Regions from separate parts of the Pseudomonas salmasensis genome, predicted to be linked through region 1. Evidence: predicted binding sites of a transcription regulator. Region 1 holds the regulator's gene; the other holds the start of a gene.
The links. The regulator sigma-54, encoded in region 1, starts transcription at its own class of promoters, with help from an activator protein. The targets are predictions, from matches to a motif close to ANTGGCATNNANNTTGCTNT.
Positions count from the first base shown of each region.

Region 2: glnK (P-II family nitrogen regulator) is a predicted target of sigma-54. The motif match lies at 2,328-2,347, and genes of this name have one in related genera.

Region 1 is NZ_CP077083.1:4,578,590-4,581,969, forward strand. It holds gene rapZ (RNase adapter RapZ) at 1-169, opposite strand, end outside; gene ptsN (PTS IIA-like nitrogen regulatory protein PtsN) at 172-636, opposite strand; gene hpf (ribosome hibernation-promoting factor, HPF/YfiA family) at 647-952, opposite strand; gene HU731_RS20510 (RNA polymerase factor sigma-54) at 1,028-2,521, opposite strand; gene lptB (LPS export ABC transporter ATP-binding protein) at 2,706-3,380, opposite strand, start outside.
Region 2 is NZ_CP077083.1:3,333,919-3,337,298, forward strand. It holds gene HU731_RS15055 (secondary thiamine-phosphate synthase enzyme YjbQ) at 1-198, opposite strand, end outside; gene HU731_RS15060 (ammonium transporter) at 408-1,745, opposite strand; gene glnK (P-II family nitrogen regulator) at 1,780-2,118, opposite strand; gene HU731_RS15070 (accessory factor UbiK family protein) at 2,542-2,805, shown strand.

The sequences.
Region 1 (3,380 bases):
CCGCAACCAGGGGCTGCGCCAATTCGGTATGGATCAATGCACGTTCCGCCAGCTCTGGCAGCAGGCCGGCCGGCAGGTTATCGATGCAATAGAAGCCGTTGTCCTCAAGCACATTGAGGGCGGTGCTCTTACCCGAGCCGGAGCGACCGCTGACGATGATCAAACGCATGATTACTGCCCGTTTTGTTCATCCAGGACAACTTGGTACAACGCTTCATTGCTGGAGGCGCTGCGCAGTTTGTCGCGTACATCCTTGCGGTCAAGCATGCTGGCGATCTGCCGGAGCAGTTCCAGGTGCGCATCGGTGGCCGCTTCCGGGACCAGCAGAACGAACAGCAGGTCAACCGGGGCACCGTCGATGGCGTCGAAATCAATCGGAGCGTCCAGGTGCATCAGCGCGCTCACAGGTGTCTCGCAACCTTTGAGGCGGCAGTGGGGAATAGCGATGCCGTTACCAAAACCGGTTGAGCCGAGTTTTTCACGGGCAATCAGAGCCTCGAAGACATCTTGCATCTCTAGATCCGGCACTTCGCGTGCGATCAGGTTGGCAATTTGTTCGAGGGCTTTTTTCTTGCTGCCGCCCGGCACGTTCACGAGTGAACGGCCGGGGGTCAGGATGGTTTCAAGTCGGATCATGGGGGGAGAGTTAACGACCTGTACCTTGCATCAGGTGCAGATTCTTTTCCTTATGCTTTATGAGTTGGCGGTCGAGCTTGTCGTAGAGCGAGTCGATTGCCGCGTACATGTCTTCATGTTCCGCATTGGCGACGAGCTTGGCATTCGGTACGTGCAGGGTGGCCTCGATTTTCTGCTTGAGCTTATCGACCTCCATGATGACCTGCACGTTGGTGATCTTGTCAAAATGCCCCGCAAGCTTGTTCAGTTTGCTCTCGGTGTACTCACGCAGGGGCTTGGTGACTTCCAGCTGGTGTCCACTGATGTTGACTTGCATACAGCTTCTCCTTCGTTGCCAGTGCATAAAGCGGTGGGCAGGAATACCCACCACTGGAACGCTGTGGCCCGCCCGTCACATCAACCGCTTACGCTCGCTGGAAGGCGCGATCCCAAGGGACTCGCGGTACTTGGCGACGGTTCGACGGGCGACCTGAATGCCTTGTGCCTCCAGTAAACCAGCGATCTTGCTGTCACTCAACGGCTTTTTCTGATTTTCCGCGGCAACCAGTTTTTTGATGATCGCGCGGATCGCCGTGGACGAGCATTCGCCGCCTTCGGAGGTGCTGACGTGGCTGGAGAAAAAGTATTTCAGCTCATAAATACCCCGTGGGGTATGCATGAATTTCTGCGTGGTGACCCGGGAAATCGTCGATTCGTGCATACCGACGGCTTCGGCGATGTCGTGCAGCACCAGAGGCTTCATGGCCTCGTCGCCGTATTCCAGGAAACCGCGCTGGTGCTCGACGATCTGGGTCGCGACTTTCATCAGGGTTTCGTTGCGGCTTTGCAGGCTCTTGATGAACCACCGCGCCTCCTGCAACTGGTTGCGCATGAAGGTGTTGTCGGCGCTGGTGTCAGCGCGGCGCACAAAGCCTGCATATTGCGGGTTGACCCGCAGGCGCGGTACCGACTCCTGGTTCAGCTCCACCAGCCAGCGTTCGTTGTCCTTGCGCACGATGACGTCGGGCACCACATATTCGGCTTCGCTGGATTCGATTTGCGAACCTGGGCGGGGGTTGAGGCTTTGCACCAGCTCGATGACCTGGCGCAAGTCATCTTCCTTGAGCTTCATGCGGCGCATCAGTTGGCTGTAGTCGCGACTGCCCAACAGGTCGATGTAATCACTGACCAGGCGTTGCGCTTCGGTGAGCCATGGCGTCTTGGCCGGCAGTTGGCGCAGTTGCAGCAACAGGCACTCGCTGAGGGTGCGTGCACCGATGCCGGCGGGTTCGAATTGCTGGATGCGGTGCAGGACGGCTTCGATTTCGTCCAGTTCGATGTCCAGTTCCGGGTCGAAGGCCTCGAGGATCTCGTCGAGGGTTTCGTCCAGGTAGCCCTGGTTATTGATGCAATCGATCAGGGTGACCGCGATCAGGCGATCGGTATCGGACATCGGCGCCAGGTTCAGTTGCCACAACAAGTGGCTCTGCAGGCTCTCGCCCACCGACGTACGGGTGGTGAAGTCCCACTCGTCATCATCGTTGCTTGGCAGGCTGCTGGCACTGGTCTGGTAGACGTCTTCCCACGCGGTGTCCACGGGAAGCTCGTTGGGAATGCGTTCGTTCCAGTCGCCTTCCTCCAGGTTATCCACCGTCGGGGCGGTTTCCTGATAGGAGGGTTCCTGCACGTCGGGATTGGGTTTTTGCTCGATGTTGTCGGCCAGCGGATCTGCATTGTCGAAGTCGTCGCCTTCTTCCTGGCGTTCGAGCATCGGATTGGACTCCAGGGCCTCCTGGATTTCCTGTTGCAGGTCCAGGGTCGACAATTGGAGCAGGCGGATGGCCTGTTGCAGCTGCGGTGTCATCGTCAGCTGCTGGCCCATTCTCAGGACTAGCGATGGTTTCATGGCAGGGGCTTAACACCTTATTCGCCGGCGCAATGCGCCATCCACGACAGGGCGCGTGAGCGCCAAACATAAGCAAATTATATGCCTGATCTCGGGGCCTTTGCCTAGAGCGCGGTAACAATAAAAAAACCGAGGTTTCTATTGACTCCCGCGCGCTCCAGGGAAAAGCGCGATACCCCTGTGTTTACAGGCGGAACTCGTGACCCAGGTACACTTCCTTCACCAGCTCGTTAGCCAGGATAGTCTCGGCATCGCCTTCGGCAATCAGCTGGCCATCGTTGACGATATAAGCGGTTTCGCAGATATCGAGGGTCTCGCGAACGTTGTGGTCCGTGATCAGCACCCCAATGCCTTTGGCCTTGAGGTGATGGATGATCTGCTTGATGTCGCCTACCGAAATCGGGTCGACACCGGCGAACGGTTCATCCAGCAGGATGAATTTCGGCGCGGTCGCCAGGGCGCGGGCGATTTCCACGCGACGACGTTCACCACCGGACAAGCTCATGCCGAGGTTGTCGCGAATGTGGTTGATGTGGAATTCCTGCAGCAGGCTTTCCAGCTCCTGGCGGCGGCCGTCGCGATCGAGTTCCTTGCGGGTCTCGAGGATCGCCATGATGTTGTCAGCTACCGACAGTTTGCGGAAGATCGACGCCTCCTGGGGGAGATAGCCGATACCTGCCCGTGCACGACCGTGCATGGGTTGGTGGCTGACGTCCAGGTCGTCGATCAGTACGCGACCCTGGTCTGCCTGGACCAGCCCGACGATCATATAGAAGCAGGTGGTTTTGCCGGCACCGTTAGGGCCGAGCAGGCCGACGATCTGGCCGCTCTCGATCGACAGGCTGACGTCGCGTACCAC
Region 2 (3,380 bases), 1.2 Mb from region 1:
AAAACGCTCGAAGTCACGGCGAACCGCCGGGTCGGCATTCTCGTTGACGGTCAACGAGGCCGAGGTGTGCTGCAGCCACAGATGCAACAGGCCCACACGGCACGCCTTCAATTCAGGCAAGCCGGCAAGCAACTCGTCCGTTACCAAGTGAAAGCCCCGAGGCTTGGCCCGCAGGGTAATCAGGGTCTGTTGCCACATACAGTTCTCCGCCCATCGGCGCGCATTCTAGCGCGCTCTGAGAAAAAACAAAGTGCCTAATACGCCTTCATGCCTGTAAGACATTTGCACCCTTAAAAGTGCTGTGTGGATCCCATCACAAAGTCGATAAAAAACCCATGCACCTTTAGCCACAGACAAACGCCAGGCAAAAAAATGCCCGGCAAGCCGGGCATGTTTTTTTCACGTAGTTACAAGTTGTAGCCGCGCTCGTTGTGTTGCGCCAGGTCGAGGCCAACCGCCTCTTCTTCTTCGGTGACACGCAGGCCCATGACCATGTCGAGCACCTTGAGGATGACGTAGGTCACGATCGCCGTGTAGATCACGGTGAAGCCCACGCCTTTGCACTGTATCCACACTTGGGCCGCGATGTCGGTCACGGTGCCGAAGCCGCCCAGTGCCGGCGCTGCGAACACACCGGTAAGGATCGCACCGACGATACCGCCGATACCGTGCACGCCGAAAGCGTCCAGGGAGTCGTCGTAACCCAGCTTGCGCTTGAGGCTGGTCGCGCAGAAGAAGCACACCACACCGGCGACCAGGCCAATCACCAGGGCGCCCATCGGGCCCACGGTGCCAGCTGCTGGCGTCACGGCGACGAGGCCGGCAACCACGCCCGAGGCGATGCCCAGTGCGCTTGGCTTACCGTGGGTGATCCACTCGGCAAACATCCAGCCCAGGGCCGCAGCGGCGGTGGCGATCTGGGTCACCAGCATCGCCATGCCCGCGGTGCCGTTGGCCGCCGCAGCGGAACCGGCGTTGAAGCCAAACCAGCCGATCCACAGCATGGCCGCACCCACCAGGGTATAGCCCAGGTTATGCGGGGCCATCGGAGTGGTCGGGAAGCCCTTACGCTTGCCGAGCACGATGCACGCCACCAGGCCAGCCACACCCGCGTTGATGTGCACGACGGTGCCGCCCGCGAAGTCCAGCACGCCCCAGTCCCACATCAGGCCGCCGTTGCCGCTCCAGACCATGTGCGCGATCGGTGCATAGACCAGGGTGAACCAGATAGCCATGAAGATCAGCATCGCGGAGAACTTCATACGCTCAGCGAAAGCACCGACGATCAGCGCCGGGGTGATGATGGCAAAGGTCATCTGGAAGGTGATGAACACGGCTTCCGGAAACAGCGCCGCCGGCCCGGTGATGCTGGCCGGGGTGACACCCGCCAGGAACGCCTTGCCCATGCCGCCGAAGAAGGAATTGAAGTTGACCACGCCTTGTTCCATACCAGTGGTATCGAACGCGATGCTGTAGCCGTAGACGACCCAGAGAATGCTGATCAGGCCAGTGATGGCAAAGCACTGCATCATCACCGACAGAATGTTCTTGGAGCGGACCATGCCGCCGTAGAACAGCGCCAGGCCAGGGATGGTCATGAACAGCACCAGCGCGGTGGCGGTGAGCATCCAGGCGGTGTCGCCGGAATTGAGGACTGGAGCAGCCACTTCATCTGCCGCCATGGCCAGGCTTGGCATTACGATGGACAGCAGGGCTCCGAGCCCTGCGAATTTACGCAGAGTCATATTGTTTTCTCCTGGGGCGTTGGGGTTTGGCGGCTTAGATTGCGTCGGTATCGGTTTCGCCGGTACGGATGCGAATAGCCTGTTCCAGATTGACCACGAAGATCTTGCCGTCACCGATCTTGCCGGTGTTGGCCGCCTTGGTTATCGCCTCGATAACCCGGTCAAGATCCTTGTCGTCAATGGCGACGTCGATCTTCACCTTCGGCAGGAAATCGACCACGTATTCCGCGCCGCGATACAGCTCGGTATGACCCTTCTGCCGACCGAAGCCCTTGACCTCAGTAACGGTAATGCCCTGCACGCCGATCTCGGACAGTGACTCGCGTACATCGTCCAACTTGAACGGCTTGATGATGGCAGTGACTAGCTTCATGAAAACTCTCTCCCGAATTTGGTGGACTTGCCCCAGGAAAACAAACCCGTCTCAAGTCTAAGCGCAGTGCCTGGCTTTGTAACGCATCGTCGCCTCGGCATTTGCCGTCGCGACGCCAGCGAACCACTGGTGACGAGCCCTGTACCCCGGATCCGTCGGCGCACTGCATTCGTCACAGCGACTGCATCAGTGCATGGGTCATGATCGTCTAAGCAGAAACCTTGCCAGCTCCGTAAAAACCACTGAAATCAATCCATTGCCCGCTTGTGCCCACCTACAGGGCGCCTGCGCGGCCGCAATGCGCATCAAAACAGTGCGAGGCCGCCCGCCCCAATGCGCGAAAACCGTGCGCAACGGGGCGTGAAAATGACTATAGACGCTGCGTGATACACTGCCGGCCAACTGTTTTCCGGAATATGTCCAATGCTCGCGCCCAAAGACTTCCTCGACGCCCTGAGCGGCCACGCCTCTCGCCTGTTCAGCGGCGACACCCCGCTGCCCCGCAATGAAATCGAAAGCCAGTTCAAGGCTTTGCTACAGAGTGGTTTCAGCAAGCTCGACCTGGTCAGCCGGGAAGAGTTTGACAGCCAGATGGTGGTGCTGGCCCGCACACGTGCGCGACTGGAGAGCCTGGAGGCGAAGGTGGCGGAACTTGAAGCACGGTTGACGCCACCCTCTGCTGAATAAACACGGTGAGTGTGGGAGCTGGCTTGCCTGCGATAGCGGCCTGACAGTCAACACAGCTGGATTGTGTACATATCCATTCCTGCGGTCACGGCTACTTAGGGTTCCGCTCTGACAGGGTCACTTTTGGAAAAGAGCCCGGAATGCCGGCCCAGCCAAAAGTAACCAAAAGGGCTCTTGCCCGACCACTCGGCACCTCGCCTAGGCTCGGTGTGCCCGTAATCCGCCAGTGATTTGGGGGGCCGCCGCCACGCGCCATCCATGGCGCGGGGCGGCTAAACCGGCATCCCTGCCGGTTTACCCCCCAAATCCCTGTCGAATTCCGGCCAGCGTGGTTTAACGGGGCGCCTAAGATCAAAAGCAGATCAAGATCAAGAGCGACTCGCTTCGCATCGTGGTTACCGTTTGCTGCGACAGCCGACGAAGTTGTGTAGATACCTATGCCGCGATGGCGGTTCATCAGCGGATGATTCTTTGCTGACACACCGCCATCGCAGGCAAGCCTGCTCCCACATTTGTTTGCGTTGCCGCCCGGATACGTTCTGTAAAACCTCCCCCGCCCCGCTCCATTCCACCTC